2 regions of the Streptomyces sp. NPDC102270 genome follow, and region 1 is predicted to be linked to the other one. Evidence: riboswitches for the same ligand, from Rfam matches in the RefSeq annotation. Region 1 holds a riboswitch; the other holds the start of a gene.
The links. Region 1 has a riboswitch for glycine ahead of gcvT (glycine cleavage system aminomethyltransferase GcvT). Riboswitches for the same ligand answer to the same signal wherever they lie in the genome.
Positions count from the first base shown of each region.

Region 2: another riboswitch for glycine. It lies ahead of gcvP (aminomethyl-transferring glycine dehydrogenase); the one in region 1 lies ahead of gcvT (glycine cleavage system aminomethyltransferase GcvT).

Region 1 covers NZ_JBIWLX010000012.1:39,388-48,079, forward strand. Annotated here, with positions in the region: gene ACIRP7_RS25255 (hypothetical protein) at 7-399, shown strand; gene ACIRP7_RS25260 (hypothetical protein) at 485-940, shown strand; gene ACIRP7_RS25265 (L-serine ammonia-lyase) at 1,096-2,463, opposite strand; gene glyA (serine hydroxymethyltransferase) at 2,520-3,782, opposite strand; gene gcvH (glycine cleavage system protein GcvH) at 3,797-4,174, opposite strand; gene gcvT (glycine cleavage system aminomethyltransferase GcvT) at 4,273-5,391, opposite strand; glycine riboswitch at 5,557-5,654, opposite strand; gene ACIRP7_RS25285 (AAA family ATPase) at 5,837-6,505, shown strand; gene ACIRP7_RS25290 (amino acid adenylation domain-containing protein) at 6,617-8,464, shown strand; gene ACIRP7_RS25295 (type I polyketide synthase) at 8,461-8,692, shown strand, end outside.
Region 2 covers NZ_JBIWLX010000019.1:9,088-17,779, forward strand. Annotated here, with positions in the region: partial or broken gene ACIRP7_RS34215 (DNA polymerase IV) at 1-1,496, shown strand, start outside; gene ACIRP7_RS34220 (PRC-barrel domain-containing protein) at 1,412-1,789, opposite strand; glycine riboswitch at 1,913-2,008, shown strand; gene gcvP (aminomethyl-transferring glycine dehydrogenase) at 2,184-5,069, shown strand; gene ACIRP7_RS34230 (molybdopterin-binding protein) at 5,124-5,543, opposite strand; gene ACIRP7_RS34235 (amino acid transporter) at 5,591-7,543, opposite strand; gene ACIRP7_RS34240 (extracellular solute-binding protein) at 8,428-8,692, shown strand, end outside.

The sequences.
Region 1 (8,692 bases):
CTAGCCATGCTGAGAGTCGGGTTTGTTCGGGAGTTCTTCGAGGGGCCGGTCGATCTTCCCGGAATTCATGAACTCATGCGCGCGGACTCCGAGGAATGGCGCGAGACCGCGGCTTTCGCCGTCGCCTATCTCGCGGGCTCCCCGGCGGTCGCCGAATTCACCGAGACCGAGCAGTGTCTGCTGGGTTGTGGCGAGAACCTCGTGGGCTGCTCGTCATTGTTCACCGACGGTTCCTGGGTCTGGCGCGGTGACCTCGGGCATTACGTGGGACGCCATGGTGTGACGCTGCCACCGGAATTCGTCGAGCGGATGCGCGAGTTCGACTGGAAGCCGCCCGCCGATGCCGTCGACGCGTCGGTGGCGCGTCTGGCGTTGCCGACCGCGTGGCAGGTCGCCTGATGTGTGCACGGCATGACGGGGCGGATCACGGATGTCAGCCGCCGCGGGAATGCGTCGGCACAGTACCGAGAATGAGGACGATGTAGTGACAGGCTCACGCCCGGAACGCCGTTCCGCCGGCACCGAGACCCTGCTGGACGTGCTGCTGCGCTGGACAGGGATCCGGCGCCGCACCTCCGCACGGGACATCGCCGACTTCGACGGCGGTCAGCCGCTGCGGGTCGTCGGGTTCACGCATAGCCTCGGTGGCGAGGTCAGGGTCTTGGTCGGCGGGGGAAAGGAGATCGCGCGGCTGGGGCAGGGGTATCTGCGGCTCGCCCTGGGTGAGCCGCCGCTCTGGAAAGACGCGCGGGGCGACCGGACCGCGACCCTCCAGGCGCCGTTCCGGCTGAGGCCGGCGGGCGGGAAGGTCCGGCCGGCGCCGAAGTTCGAGCGGTACGAACTCGTCACGGGCGCGGGCACCTTCGACCTCGCGGTCCCGAAGAAGGACGGCGAACTGGTACGGCACGCGCTCGGCGGCGGGGCGGGGCCGACAGGATGAGCGACGGCTGAGTACTGCACGCACCAGGCCGAGTACGCCCTGGTCGGCCGTCGCCTTCGACCGCCAGACCGGAAGCCGCTATCTCAGGGGCACCCGGGTCACCGACTACGTCGACGTTCGGTGACCTCACACGACTCCGCTCGGGGCCTGTCCCCTCAGCACTCGATGATGTTCACCGCGAGCCCGCCCCGGGCCGTCTCCTTGTACTTCACGCTCATGTCGGCCCCGGTCTCCTTCATCGTCTTGATGACCTTGTCCAGGGACACCTTGTGCGAGCCGTCGCCCCGCAGCGCCATCTTGGCCGCCGTGACCGCCTTCACCGCGGCCATGCCGTTGCGCTCGATGCAGGGGATCTGGACCAGGCCGCCGACCGGGTCGCAGGTCAGGCCCAGGTTGTGCTCCATGCCGATCTCGGCGGCGTTCTCGACCTGTTCGGGGGAGCCGCCGAGGACCTCGGCGAGGGCGCCCGCGGCCATCGAGCAGGCCGAGCCGACCTCGCCCTGGCAGCCGACCTCGGCGCCGGAGATGGAGGCGTTCTCCTTGAAGAGCATGCCGATGGCGCCGGCCGCCAGCATGAACCGGACGACACCCTCGTCGTCGGCGCCGGGCACGAAGTTCATGTAGTAGTGGAGCACCGCGGGGATGATGCCGGCGGCCCCGTTGGTCGGGGCGGTCACCACCCGTCCGCCCGCCGCGTTCTCCTCGTTCACCGCCATCGCGTACAGCGTGATCCACTCCATGGAGTGCGCCAGCGGATCGCCCTCGGCGCGCAGTTGACGGGCGGTGACGGCGGCCCTGCGGCGGACCTTGAGGCCGCCCGGCAGGATGCCCTCACGGGACATGCCCCGCGACACGCACGCCCGCATGACCTGCCAGATCTCCAGCAGCCCGGCCCGGATCTCGTCCTCGGTGCGCCAGGCCCGCTCGTTCTCCAGCATCAGCGAGGAGATCGACAGACCGGTCTCCTTCGCCAGCCGCAGCAGCTCGTCGCCGGTGCGGAAGGGGTACTTCAGGACCGTGTCGTCCAGCTTGATCCGGTCCGCGCCCATGGCGTCCTCGTCGACGACGAACCCGCCGCCCACCGAGTAGTACGTCTTCGACATGAGCTCGGCGCCCGAGGCGTCGTACGCCCACACCGTCATGCCGTTCGCGTGGTAGGGGAGGGCTTTGCGGCGGTGCAGGACCAGGTCGTCGTCGAAGGAGAACGGGATCTCGCGCTCACCGAGCAGCTTCAGGACCCCCGTGGCCTTGATCTCCGCCACCCGGTCGTCCGCGCCCTCCACGTCCACCGTGCGCGGGGAGGCGCCCTCCAGGCCGAGCAGTACGGCCTTCGGGGTGCCGTGACCGTGGCCGGTCGCGCCCAGGGAGCCGTAGAGCTCGCAGCGCACCGAGGCGACGGAGGACAGCAGGTCCTCGTTGCGCAGGCGGCGGGCGAACATGCGGGCCGCGCGCATCGGGCCGACCGTGTGGGAACTCGACGGGCCGATGCCGATCGAGAACAGGTCGAAGACCGAGATGGCCACGGGAACTCCTTCACAAAGGGTGGGGGCACACGTCGCCGGGTGCCCCCACCGTGGAACTACTTGTTCAGGCCGGCGTACAGCGGGTGCTTGTCGGCGAGGGCCTTCACCCGGGCCTTGAGCGATTCCGCGTCGTACGACGGCTTCAGTGCCGCAGCGATGACGTCCGCGACCTCGGCGAAGTCCTCGGCCGTGAAGCCGCGGGTGGCCAGGGCGGGCGTGCCGATCCGCAGCCCCGACGTCACCATCGGCGGGCGCGGGTCGTTCGGGACGGCGTTGCGGTTGACCGTGATGCCGACCTCGTGGAGACGGTCCTCGGCCTGCCGGCCGTCCAGCTCGGACTCGCGCAGGTCGACGAGGATGAGGTGGACGTCGGTGCCGCCGGAGAGCACGTCGACCCCGGCCTCCCGGGCGTCGTCGGCCGTCAGACGCTCGGCGAGGATGCGCGCACCGTCCACCGTACGCCGCTGGCGCTCCTTGAACTCCTCCGAGGCCGCGACCTTGAAGGACACCGCCTTCGCCGCGATCACATGCTCCAGGGGGCCGCCCTGGAAGCCCGGGAAGACGGAGGAGTTCAGCTTCTTCGCGAACTCCTTCTTCGCGAGGATGATCCCGCCGCGCGGTCCGCCCAGCGTCTTGTGGGTGGTGGAGGTGACCACGTCCGCGTACTCGACGGGGTTCGGGTGCAGCCCGGCCGCGACCAGGCCGGCGAAGTGGGCCATGTCGACCCACAGGTACGCCTCGACCGCGTCGGCGATCCGGCGGAACTCCGCGAAGTCCAGCTGCCGCGGGTACGCCGACCAGCCCGCGATGATCACCTTGGGCCGGTGCTCCTTGGCCAGCTTCTCCAGCTCGGCCATGTCGACGAGGCCCGACTCGTCCACGTGGTAGGCGACGACGTTGAACTGCTTGCCGGAGAAGTTCAGCCGCATCCCGTGGGTCAGGTGACCCCCGTGCGCCAGGTCCAGGCCCAGGATCGTGTCGCCGGGCTGGGCCAGCGCGAACAGGGCGGCCTGGTTCGCGGAGGCACCGGAGTGGGGCTGCACGTTGGCGTACTCGGCGCCGAACAGCTCCTTGACCCGGTCGATCGCGATCTGCTCGGCCACGTCGACGTGCTCGCAGCCGCCGTAGTAACGGCGGCCCGGGTAGCCCTCGGCGTACTTGTTGGTGAGGACCGAGCCCTGTGCCTCCATGACGGCGAGCGGAGCGAAGTTCTCCGAGGCGATCATCTCGAGGGTGGACTGCTGACGGTCCAGCTCGGCGTCGACCGCGGCGGCGATCTCCGGGTCGAGTTCGTGCAGGGGGGTGTTCAGTGCGGACATCGGGTGCGGACTCCTCAGCCGGCGGAAAAGGCGGTGTACTCGTCGGCGGAGAGCAGGTCGGCCGGCTCCTCCGAGACGCGTACCTTGAACAGCCAGCCACCCTCGAAGGGGGCGGAGTTGACCAGTGCCGGGTCGCTGACGACGTCCTCGTTGACCTCGGTGACTTCACCGGAGACGGGGGAGTACAGGTCGCTGACCGACTTGGTCGACTCCAGCTCGCCGCAGGTCTCGCCCGCGGTCACCGTGTCACCGACCTCCGGGAGCTGGACGAAGACGACATCGCCGAGCGCGTTGGCCGCGTGCTCCGTGATGCCGACCGTCGAGACGCCGTCCTCGGCGCCCGACAGCCACTCGTGCTCCTTGCTGTAGCGCAGCTGCTGGGGGTTGCTCATGGCCTGAATTCTCCTGTACGCGGGGGAGTGCTGGTGAAGGGGGGACTGCGGAAGGCGTGCGTGAGCAGTGACTCTGTGCCCAGCATCACCTACGGCGGCTACTTCTGGCGCTTGTAGAACGGCAGCGCCACGACCTCGTACGGCTCGTGGCTGCCCCGGATGTCCACACCGACACCCGTCGTGCCGGGCGTCGCGTGCGCGGCGTCGACGTACGCCATCGCGATCGGTTTGCCCAGCGTGGGGGAGGGGGCGCCGGAGGTGACCTCGCCGATCACCTCGCCGGCCGCGACGACCGCGTACCCGGCCCGCGGGACGCGGCGCCCCTCGGCGACGAGCCCGACCAGGACGCGCGGCGGGTTCCCGGCGGCGCGGGAGGCGGCTGCCTGAAGCGCCTCGCGCCCCACGAAGTCCCCCTCCTTCTCGAACTTCACGACCCGCCCGAGCCCGGCGTCGAAGGGGGTCAGTTCCCGTGAGAGCTCGTGCCCGTACAGCGGCATGCCCGCTTCCAGACGCAGGGTGTCCCGGCAGGACAGCCCGCAGGGGACGAGCCCGACGCCCTCGCCGGCCTTGGTCAGCGCCTGCCACAGCTCGACCGCGTGCTCCGGCTTCACGAACAGCTCGAAGCCGTCCTCGCCGGTGTAGCCGGTGCGCGCGATCAGTGCCGGCACCCCGGCGACCGTGCCCGGCAGGCCGGCGTAGTACTTGAGGCCGTCGAGGTCCGCGTCGGTCAGGGACGCGAGGATGCCGGGGGACTCCGGTCCCTGTACGGCGATCAGCGCGTACGCGTCCCGGTCGTCGCGCACCTCGGCGTCGAAGCCGGCCGCGCGCTCGGTCAGCGCGTCCAGCACGACCTGGGCGTTGGAGGCGTTGGCGACCACCAGGTACTCGGTCTCCCCGAGCCGGTAGACGATCAGGTCGTCGAGGATGCCGCCGTCGGCCTGGCAGATCATGGTGTAGCGGGCCCGGCCGACACCGACGGAGGCGATGTTGCCGACCAGGGCGAAGTTCAGCAGCCCGGCCGCCTGCGGCCCGGTCACGGTGATCTCGCCCATGTGGGAGAGGTCGAAGAGCCCGGCTTTCGTGCGTACCGCGGTGTGCTCGTCGCGCTCGGAGCCGTACCGCAGGGGCATGTCCCAGCCGGCGAAGTCGGTCATCGTCGCACCGAGCGAGCGGTGCAGGGCATCGAGCGCGGTGAGACGGAGTTCAGAACTGCTCATCGGACGGTCGTCTCCAAGGATCCCAGGACATGGGTGTGACGGGCGAGGTATTCCTCCCCATCTGTCATCGGAACCTGAGAGGTTCGCCCCGGCCACACGAGTGGCCGGTGGCTTGCACCGTGGGTGGGGCCGCCGTCGAGTCGGCGGCCCGCTTTTCAGATGTGCCTCGCCCGCGCGGTAACGGGGCCTGAGAGATTCAAGGGAGGGACTTGCTCCTTCGGCGCCCGGGTACACGTACCCCGGGACTCTCCCGCGCGGATTCAAGCGGCCGGTATGCAGTTGGCGCCGACATCATTGCACGCATCCGACGCCCACGGCAGGGCCGCCTCGGCCCCTCCCTTCTGTAACCGGCTCGTGACGGTACGCGTACAGAAACACGAGAGATCATCCATTACCTTCTCTTTACGCTCGGTGGGGAGGGGAACCCCGACCCCGGAGGAGGACGATGACGGTGAACAGGACCACGGCGTACGCGACGACCTCGGGGCTCGCGCTGCCCGAGCAGCCCGCGGCCCCGGCGGTCGAGACCCCGGGGGCCCGCCCGGTCGTCCGTGACCTGCGCGACCGCGCGGGCCACAGTCCGCACGCCCTGCTCTTCGGCCCGGGGGACCTCGTCGTCATCACCGGCCTGCCCGGCAGCGGCAAGTCCACGCTGATGAGGCGTGCGGTCAGGGGCATCCGGATCGACTCCCAGGACACCCGCGACCGCTGGGACGGCCGGCTGGCCCGCTTACTGCCGTACGCCGCCTACCGCCCCCTGGTCCGGCTCGCGCACTACGCCGCACTGCGCCGCGCCCTGCGCTCCGGCGAGGGAGTGGTGGTGCACGACTGCGGGACGCAGGCCTGGGTGCGGGGCTGGCTGGCCCGCGAGGCGCGGCGCCGGGGCGGCACCCTGCACCTGCTGCTGCTCGACGTCACCGCGGACACCGCGCTGGAGGGGCAGCGCGAGCGCGGCCGGGGGGTCTCGCGGTACGCCTTCCTGCGGCACCGGGGGGCGGCCGCCCGGCTGATCCGCTCCGTGGAGCGCGGCGACCTGCCCCAGGGCTGCGGTTCGGCGGTGCTGATCGACCGGGCGGCTGCGGACGTCCTGCGGCGGATCGGTTTCACGAGCTGAACCCGACTCGGCCGCGGATTCCGGGATTCCGAGTTCGGCGAGAAGTCGCCGGTCGCGGCGCGTCATCGCCGGTTCAGCGCTGAGTCAGCGTGCGCCACGACGATCTCCTCCATGGGAGCCAAGCAGGGAACCACGCTGCACGAACTGATCGCTGCCCAGACGCGTGAGGACCCGTCGAGGATCGCGGTCACCGGACCCGAGGGCGCGCTCACCTACGGGGAGCTCGAACGGCGGGCCGAGGGGGTGGCCGTCCGGCTCGCCGCACTTGGTGTGGGAGCCGATCGTCCGGTAGGCCTGCTGGTTCCCCGGTCGGCGGCGATGATCGTGGGGATGCTCGGAATACTCCGGGCGGGCGGGGCCTATCTGCCGCTCGACCCCGAGCTTCCCGGCACCCGCGTCAACGCCCTGCTGTCGGCCGCGGGCGCGGCGGCGCTGGTGACGACGCCGGAGTCGGCGGAGCGGGCCGCGGACTTCGGGCTTCCCGTCGTCGTGCCGGGGGAGGAGCCGGAGGCCGGTGCGGCGAGCCCGGACCGGCCACCCACACCCGGCTCGGCCCTGTGCTACGTGCTGTTCACCTCGGGCTCGACCGGCGAGCCCAAGGCCGTCGCCGTCGAGCACCGCCAGTACGTCCACTACCTGAACGGTCTGTACGAGCGGATCGAGCCGGGGTGGTCCTGGGCGCTGGCGTCCACGTTCTCCGCGGACCTGGGCAGCACCAACGTGTTCGGGGCGCTGACCACCGGCGGTTGTCTGCATGTGCTGTCCCGGGAACAGTCGATCGATTCGGAGGCCTTCGCCGCGTACTTCACGGAGCATCGGATCGACGCGATGAAGCTTGTACCGAGTCACCTCGCGGCTCTGGCGGGCGCGGGAGGCACAGAGCTCGACAGGGTGCTGCCGCGGCGCCTGCTGATCTGCGCGGGCGAGCCACTGCCGCCGAACCTGGTCCGCCGGGTCAGATCCGCCCGGGCCGATCTGACCGTCGAGAACCACTACGGTCCGACCGAGACCACGGTCTCGATGCTCGCCCACCGAGTGCCGCGGGACCTGCCGGAGTCCGCGACGGTCCCCCTTGGCCGTCCGTTCCGGGGGGTGCGCGTGCACGTTCTCGGGCCGGACCGGGAGCCCGTCCCCGACGGGGTCACGGGGGAGCTGCACATCGAGGGGGCGAACCTGGCCCGCGGCTATCTCGGCGCCCCCGCCGCGACCGCGGCCGCCTTCACCCCGTGCACGGCAGGCCCGCCCGGGGCGCGCATGTACGCGACCGGCGACCTGGTCCGGCGGCTGCCCACCGGAGACCTGGAGTTCGCCGGGCGCGCCGACGACCAGGTCAAGGTCATGGGATACCGGGTCGAGCCCGGCGAGGTAGCGGCGGTCCTGGCTCGCCATCCGAGCGTGGAGCAGGCCGTCGTCTTGCCGTACGGCGCCGCCGACGAGCTACGGCTGGCCGGTTATGTGACCGGATCCGGCCTCACCGGGGCGGACGTGCGAGCCTTCGCTGCGGATCGACTGCCCGACCACATGGTGCCCGCGGTCGTGATGGTGCTCGACGCCATGCCGCTGACCGGGAACGGCAAGGTCGACCGTGGTGCCCTGCCGGCCCCGGTCGTCGAGCGGACCGATCACCAAGGCGCGCCGCGTGCGGGCCTGGAGGAGGAGATCGCCGCGGTCTGGGCCGCGACGCTCGGCCTCGAGAACGTCGGCGTGCACGACAGCTTCTTCGACATCGGCGGCACCTCGCTGCTGCTGATGCGGCTCAGGGTTCGGCTGGTCAAGTCGCTCGACCGGGAGATTTCGATGGTCACGCTCTTTCGCAACCCGACCGTGCGCCTGCTGGCGCGCCATCTGGAGACGGCCGAGGAACCCGCGTCCGAGGCGGACCGGGGCAGGGCACGCAGCAGGCTGACCACGGCCGCCCGCGCCCGGCGGCGCGCCGCGATGGGCGGGGAGGAGCGATGACCGAGCAGCAGGCGGAGCCGACCGGCCTCGAGATCGCCGTGGTGGGTATGGCGGGACGCTTCCCCGGCGCGGACTCCGTCGGGCGGTTCTGGGACAGTGTGCTGGACGGTGGTGAGCGGATCACGTCGTTCACCGCGGACGACTCCATAGCCGCCGGTGTGGCCCCGGAACAGGCCAGGCACTCCGACTACCGCCATGTCCACGGTGTACTCGACGGCGTCGAGTACT
Region 2 (8,692 bases), on a different contig from region 1:
CTCGGCGGAGCAGGCTTCCAAGCCGAGTCTGCGCGGGAAGGCGGTCGTCGTGGGCGGGCTGGGGCCGCGCGGTGTGGTGGCCACCTCGTCCTACGAGGCCCGGGTGTTCGGGGTGCATTCGGCGATGCCCATGGCGCAGGCGAGACGGCTCGCGCCGAACGCCGCGTATCTCGTGCCGCGCTTCGGGTTCTACAAGGCGATCAGCGAGCAGGTGATGGCGCTGCTGCGGGCGCTGTCGCCGCTGGTGGAGCCACTGAGCCTGGACGAGGCGTTCGTCGATCTGGAGGCCGGTGGAGCGGCCTGGGACGAGGCGTCGGCGCGACTGGTCGGGGCGAAGCTGCGGGCCGACATACGGGCCGGGACAGGCCTCACGGGCTCGGTGGGGCTGGCCGCGTCCAAGATGCTCGCGAAGATCGCCTCCGAGCAGGCCAAGCCGGACGGGCTGGTGGTGATCGAGCCGGGCACCGAGCGGGCGCTGCTCGGGCCCTTGTCGGTGCGGACCCTGCCCGGGGTGGGGCCGGCGACCGGCGACCATCTGCGGCGGGCCGGGATCCATACCGTCGACGAGATCGTCGAGGCGGGGGAGGACGAGCTCGTACGGCTGCTCGGGAAGGCGCACGGGCACGGGCTGTACGCCATGGCGCTGGCGCGGGACGAGCGGGCCGTGGTGGCGGAGCGGGAGACGAAGTCGGTGTCGGTGGAGGACACGTACGACGTGGACATCCATGACCGGGTTCGGGTGGGGCTCGAGGTGCAGCGGTTGGCGGACCGGTGTGTGCGCAGGCTGCGGGAGGCCGGGCTGTCGGGGCGGACCATCGTGCTGAAGGTGCGGCGGTACGACTTCTCGACGCTGACGCGGTCCGAGACCCTGCGGGGGCCCACGGATGATCCTGCCGTGGTGAAGGAGGCCGCCCTGCGGTTGCTGGAGGGCGTCGACTCGACGGGGGGTGTGCGGTTGCTGGGCGTGGGGGCTTCCGGGCTTGCCGACTTCACTCAGGAGGATCTGTTCGCCCAGGCGGCGGGGGAGGCAGCGGATCCCGGGGTCGAGGAGGTGGCTGATGACGTTCCTGGCGAGGAGCGGGACGTGGTGGTCGAGCGGCGGTGGGTCGCCGGGCATGACGTGCGGCACGCCGAGTACGGGCACGGGTGGGTGCAGGGGAGCGGGCTGGGGAGGGTGACCGTGCGGTTCGAGACGCCGGATTCGGAGCCGGGGCGGGTGCGGACGTTCCGTGTCGATGATCCTGGGCTTGAGTCGGCCGAGCCGTTGCCGTTGGTCGAAGTGACGGGTTCACGTCCGCAACACGCGTGACGGGTTCGTTGGCGGGCGCGGATGGCCCCCGTGGGGCTGACCCGTTGTGGCGGCCGACGGGGCCGTGGTGGGGCGGTTGACGGGCCTTGTGCTGCGAAGAGGTCAGGCCTCCGCGTCTCCCGTGCCGGCCAGCTTGCCGAAGTCCCGGTCCGGGAAAGGGGGTGGGGCGGCCAGGTCGAGGCCGTAGTGGTGGTAGAGCTGGAGTTCCTGCTCGGGGGAGAGGTGGCGGCCCACGCCGAAGTCGGGGGCGTCCTTGATGAGGCTGCGGTCGTAGGGGACGTGCAGGGTGCCGTCGACCAACTCGCTCGGCTCCAGGGGGACGAAGGCGTCCCGGGAGAAGAGGCCGGTGCGTATGGCAGCCCACTCCGGCACGCCCGTCGCGTCGTCGAGGTAGACCTCGTCAACGGTGCCGATCTTGGTGCCGTTGCGGTCGAACGCCTTGCGGCCGATCAGGTTGCGCGGATCGATGTCGGTCTGCACGTGCCCTCCACTTGGTCGCAACTCATCCGAAGCGGTCGTAAACACTACGAAAGAGCACATCGGGGTGTGCGGCCACTCGAAGACTCGTGCGGCGACCTCGCTGGTAGGCTTGCCAGCGGCTGCTGATCCCGTGCGGGAGAGTCCTCCGGACACCATCGGAGGCGCCGAAGGAGCAAATCCTCCCCGGAATCTCTCAGGCTCACGTACCGCACGGACGAGGTCACTCTGGAAAGCAGGGCGGGTGTCGACGGCTTCCGCTCTCACCGACGGGGAAAGCCGGCGGCCTTCGGGCGGCCGGTGAAGCTCTCAGGTCGAGATGACAGAGGGGGAGGCCGTCGGGGTACCCGTGCCGGGGTACCCCTCGAAGGTCGCGTCAGACCAGGAGGCCTCCGCAATGACCGCCCACCGCATTCCGCTCTCCGAGCTCGAACAGGGCATCCCCTTCGAGCAGCGTCACATCGGCCCTGATCACGAGGCTTGCGCCAAGATGCTCGCGCAGGTCGGCTACGGCTCGCTGGACGAGCTCACGGCCGCAGCCGTGCCCGATGTGATCAAGAACGCCGATGCGCTGGAACTGCCCGGTGCGCGCACCGAGGCCGAGGTGCTGGCCGAGCTGCGGTCGCTGGCCGACCGGAACCAGGTGCTCGACTCCATGATCGGACTCGGGTACTACGGCACCTTCACTCCGCCCGTCATCCTCCGTAACGTCATGGAGAACCCGGCCTGGTACACGGCCTACACGCCGTATCAGCCGGAGATCTCGCAGGGGCGGCTCGAGGCTCTGCTCAACTTCCAGACCATGGTCGCCGACCTCACCGGGCTGCCGACCTCCGGTGCCTCGCTGCTCGACGAGGGGACCGCGGCGGCCGAGGCCATGGCACTGTCCCGCCGGATGGGGAAGAACAAGAAGGGCCTCTTCCTCGTCGACGCCGACACGCTGCCGCAGACCATCGCCGTGATCCAGACCCGCGCCGAGCCGACCGGTCTGGAGGTCGTCGTCGCCGACCTCAGCGACGGGATCCCGGCCGAGGTCGCCGGGCGTGAGATCAACGGGGTGCTCGTCCAGTACCCCGGCGCCTCCGGGGTCGTACGGGACATCAAGCCGCTCATCGACCAGGCTCACGAGCTCGGTGCGCTCGTGACCGTGGCCGCCGATCTGCTGGCGCTGACCCTGCTGAAGTCGCCGGGCGAGCTCGGGGCGGACATCGCGGTCGGGACCACGCAGCGGTTCGGTGTTCCGATGGGATTCGGCGGGCCGCACGCCGGATACATGGCCGTCCAGGAGAAGTTCGCCAGGAGCCTGCCCGGGCGGCTCGTGGGCGTGTCCGTGGACGCCGACGGCAACAAGGCCTACCGGCTCGCGCTGCAGACGCGTGAGCAGCACATCCGCCGGGAGAAGGCGACCAGCAACATCTGCACCGCGCAGGTGCTGCTCGCGGTCATGGCCGGGATGTACGCCGTGTACCACGGGCCCGACGGACTGAGGGGCATCGCGCGGCGGACGCACCGGTACGCGAACATCCTCGCCGCGGGGCTGACGGCCGGCGGGGTCGAGGTCGTGCACGGCTCCTACTTCGACACGCTGACCGTGCGCGTGCCCGCGAAGGCCGCCGAGGTCGTCGCCGCGGCGCGGCAGAACGGCGTCAACCTCCACCTCGTCGACGCCGACCATGTGTCCGTCGCCTGTGACGAGACCACCGCGCGGGCCCAGCTGAGTGCCGTGTGGAACGCCTTCGGAGTCGAGGCCGACATCGAGGCGCTGGACGCGGCCACCGAGGAGGCGCTGCCGGACGCGCTGCTGCGCGGCGACGCCGTCCTCACCCACCCCGTCTTCCACCAGCACCGCTCCGAGACCGCGATGCTGCGCTACCTGCGCAGGCTGGCCGACCGGGACTACGCGCTGGACCGCGGCATGATCCCGCTGGGCTCCTGCACCATGAAGCTCAACGCGACCACGGAGATGGAGCCGGTCACCTGGCCCGAGTTCGGGCAGCTGCACCCCTTCGCGCCCGCCGAGCAGGCGCAGGGCTACCTCACGCTCATCCGCGAGCTGGAGGAACAGCTCGCCGAGGTCACCGGGTACGACAAGGTGTCGCTGCAGCCCAACGCGGGGTCGCAGGGCGAACTGGCCGGGCTGCTCGCCGTACGCGGGTACCACCGGGCCAACGGTGACGAGCAGCGGACCGTGTGTCTGATCCCGTCGTCCGCGCACGGGACCAATGCCGCCAGTGCCGTGATGGCGGGCATGAAGGTCATCGTCGTCAAGACCGCCGAGGACGGTGAGATCGACGTCGAGGACCTGCGGGCCAAGATCGAGCAGTACCGCGACGAGCTGTCGGTGCTGATGATCACGTACCCCTCGACGCACGGGGTGTTCGAGGAGCACGTCGCCGACATCTGCGCCCAGGTGCACGAGGCGGGCGGGCAGGTGTACGTCGACGGGGCCAACCTCAACGCTCTGGTGGGGCTGGCCAAGCCGGGGCACTTCGGCGGTGACGTCTCCCACCTGAACCTGCACAAGACCTTCTGCATCCCGCACGGGGGCGGCGGTCCGGGCGTCGGTCCGGTCGGCGTGCGGGCGCACCTGGCGCCGTATCTGCCGAACCACCCGATGCAGCCCGCGGCCGGCCCGGAGACGGGCGTGGGGCCCATCTCGGCCGCTCCCTGGGGTTCCGCGGGCATTCTGCCGATCTCGTGGGCGTACGTCCGGCTCATGGGCGGTGAGGGGCTCAAGCGGGCCACTCAGGTGGCGGTGCTCTCCGCCAACTACATCGCCAAGCGGCTCGAGCCGCACTACCCCGTGCTCTACACCGGCCCCGGCGGGCTGGTCGCGCACGAGTGCATCATCGACCTGCGGCCGCTGACCAAGGCGACCGGGGTGAGCGTCGACGACGTGGCCAAGCGGCTCATCGACTACGGCTTCCACGCGCCGACCATGTCGTTCCCGGTGGCCGGGACCCTGATGATCGAGCCGACCGAGTCCGAGGACCTGACCGAACTCGACCGGTTCTGCGCGGCGATGATCGCCATTCGCGGAGAGATCGAGAAGGTCGGCACCGGGGAGTGGGCCGCCGACGACAACCCGCTGCGCAACGCCCCGCACACCGCCGGCGCGCTGGGCGGCGAGTGGGAGCACGCGTACACCCGTGAGGAGGCCGTGTTCCCGGCCGGGGTGTCGGTCGCGGACAAGTACTGGCCGCCGGTGCGGCGGATCGATCAGGCCTTCGGTGACCGGAACCTGGTGTGTTCGTGCCCGCCGCTGGACGCGTACGAGGACTGACCCGATGCGATGAGGGCCCCGTTTCGGCGGGGCCCTTTCTCGTTGCGCCGGGGCCTACTCCCTCGCCAGTGACACCTCTGTCGACTTGATGAGGGCGACCACGGGGGTGCCGACGGCCAGGGCGAGGTCCGTCGCGGAGTCCGCGGTGATCGCGGAGGTGAACTCGCCGCCCTCGACGGCGATCTTCACCGTGGCCATGGCGGCGCCGGTGGCCACGGCGGTGACCGTGCCCGGGAGCTGATTGCGGATGGACAGGCCCCGGACCGGGGCGGTGGCGAGGGAGACCTCCGTCGACTTCACCAGGGCGCGCACGGAAGAACCCGGGGTGAGGCCGAGATCCTCCACGGCATCGAGGGTGATCGCGGCCGTGAGGTCCTGCCCGCCGTCGAGGCGGATCTTGACCGTCGCCATGGCCTCGCCCCGGGTGACGGTGGTGACGGTTCCGGGGAGCTGGTTGCGGATGCTCAGGATCATGGGCATCAACTTAGGGCCGTACGCGGCTCATGTCGGGTATCTGTGGGTCAGCCGGTGTGGACGCGGGGACGGCGGGCCCGGTCGGGTTCCGCCTCGCGCAGGACCTCCCGGGTGACGGGGGCGACCTCGCCCTGGCCGAAGAGGAAGAAGCGCAGGAACTGGTGGAAGGGGCTGCCCTCGGTCCATTCGAAGTAGATGTGGGGGATGCAGCCGGTGATGTCGCGGACATGCAGGAGGAGGGCGGCCAGGGCGTTCGGGATGGAGGAGGACTCCAGGGTCAGGACGCGGTAGCGGCCGTGCAGGACCTCCCCGCGGACGGTCAGGCCCGCCTCGAACTCGGAGGGGTCCAGGACGGTTACCTCGACGAAGACGAAGTCCTCGCCGGGGATGTCGTTGTCGGCCCGGATCTGTTCGATCTTTTCGCGGTATTCGGCCTGGTCCCGCTGGTCGGGTTCGTTGGCGATGAAGCGGATCTTGCGGCTGGCGATGTCCCGGATGAAACGTTCCGCCATGGCGTCCAGCCGCACGCTGGTCACGCGCAGCTCGAAGGCACGGGCCAGCCGGGAGAGCAGGGAGACGAGGATGATGCCGGCGATGAAGCAGGCGCCGATCTTGACGCCGTCGGGGCGTTCGATGACGTTCGCGACGGTGACGTAGAGAAAGACCGCCGAGATGACCGCGAAGCCGATCGTCCAGCCCCGCTGGACGGCCTTGCGGGCCGCGATGGTCACCGCGATCGCCGCGGAGCTGATGAGGACCAGGACGCCGGTGGCATAGGCGCCGCCCTGGGCGTCGACGTCGGCATCGAAGATCCATGTGACCAGGAAGCCGATGAGGGTGAACACGATGACCATGGGGCGTACGGCGCGGGCCCAGTGCGGGGCCATGCCGTAGCGGGGCAGGTAGCGGGGCATCAGGTTGAGCAGGCCGGCCATCGCGGAGGCGCCGGCGAACCACAGGATGGCGATGGTCGAGATGTCATAGACCGTGCCGAAGACGCCGCCCAGGTAGTTGTGTGCGAGGTACGCGAGGGCGCGGCCGTTGGCCTGGCCGCCCGACTCGAACTCCTTCTCCGGGATCAGAAGGGTGGTGATGAAGCTGGTGGCGATCAGGAAGACGCTCATGATCAGGGCGGCGGCGGTGAGCAGTTTCTTGGTGTCGTGGATCCGGCCGGTCGGACGCTCCTCGGTGTCGCCGGCCTCGCCCTTGACGTGTGGCATGACCGCGACGCCGGTCTCGAAGCCGGACAGGCCCAGCGCGAGCTTGGGGAAGACGAGCAGGGCCACGCCGACCATGGCGAACACGTTGCCGTGCTCGGCGGTCAGGGCGCTGGACCAGTCCGTGATCACATGCCCTGCCGTGACGACGTGCCACAGACCGACCGCGACCACCACGACGTTGAGACCGAGATACAGGCCGACCAGGGCGACCGCGACACCGATCGCTTCCAGGAACCCCTTGAGGAAGACCGCGCCGAGCAGGGCGACCAGGACGAGGGTGATCAGCATCTTCTGGTCGTGCAGGGCGCCGGTCAGATGGGGGTTCTCGATCAGGTGGGTCGAGGCGTCCGCCGCGGACAGCGTGATGGTGATCAGGAAGTCGGTGGCGGCGAAGCCGAGCAGGGTCAGGACGAAGAGCTTGCCCTGCCAGAAGGACAGCAGGCGCTCCAGCATGGCGATGGAACCCTCACCGTGAGGGCTCTCCTCGGCCACGCGGCGGTAGACCGGCAGGGCGCCGGCCAGGGTGACCAGGACGAGCACGATGGTGGCGACGGGGGAGAGGAGGCCGGCCGCGAGGGCGGCGATGCCGGGCTGGTAGCCGAGGGTGGAGAAGTAGTCGACGCCGGTCAGGCACATCACCCGGTACCAGGACTGACCCTGGTGCGGGGGTTCGGGTTGGGCGTGCGGGCCCGTGTGGCCGCCGCCCTTGCCCATGTCGGACAGACCCTCCAGCATCCACGAACGCAGACGACCGGAGGGTGGGTCTTCGGTGAGGGCCATCGGGGGTGCTCCTGGCGTGCTGCTCGGCTCGGATCCGGCCGCCCGTCTGACGGCGGGAACAGCGTAAGCGGAGAGTGATGTTCGGGCCTCTGGCTGGAGGGTCTACGGGCGTCAAACTTCCGTTAAGACTCGGGTCGTGGGGTCCGGCGGCGGGTGATGGGCCAGATGAGGGGGACGCATGTTCCCGTGCGAGCCGTGTGGGTGGGACGGCGGACGTGGACACGCAGAGTCATGGCGGGACCGGGGAATTACGGCGGGCGCGAAGCCCTTGAGGGGCGGCACGAACGTGCGCCAGAGACCTGGCGGCGCCGAGGGGCCGGGGACGGCGACGCCGCCGCACACGAACGGGGACGTCACTGCCGGTCACCCCGCCCTGGCCGGGGCAAGCCCTTCTGGGACCAGGTGATGCGGTCCGTGGGGAATCTCCGCGCGGACCGCTTCGTAATGTTCGCCCGGGCTACCGAATGTTTCGGCTGCCCCGACGGGTCGGATGGCGTCAGATGTGTGGTGCCCCGGCCGGCGGAGGTTACCCCCGGCCCGGTGCGCTGCGGGCCGATCCGGTCCCTGTCGCGGGCTCGGTGCGTGGTCGCCGCGAGGTGCCCACGCCCGGATGTCCCGGCGCCGGAGGGAGCCGCGTGAAGCGCCGCGGATCGGCGCCCGCACGGCAAGTGTTCGTACGGCAAGCGGTCCTGTTCTTCGAAGCAGGCCCTTCCGGGGGTGAGTTGGCGACTCGATCCGCGAACATTCCCCCCGCACAGGGGGTTGCCACCGTTCCGTAGCTGTCTCTAGGGTGCGGCAGCAGCGAAGCTTTCTGGATCTATTCCGAAACTTTCGGACCGCAGGACGGACAAGGACGGCTCCGTCCCGTACTCAAGGAGCGCATCATGGGCGACCCGGCACTGTCCCGCCGTGGCTTTCTGGCGGCGTCCGCCGCGGCCGGTCTGGGCATGACGACACTGACCGGCTGTGGCGGCGACTCGGACGGAGGATCGTCCGACGGGACCACCACGGTGGAGTGGTGGAACATCTCCACCACCGAACCGGCGAAGAGTGTCTGGGCGGCCCTCGCCAAGAAGTTCGAGGCCGCGAACCCCAAGGTCAAGATAAAGATCGTTCAGCTGGAGAACGACGCCTACAAGTCGAAGATGA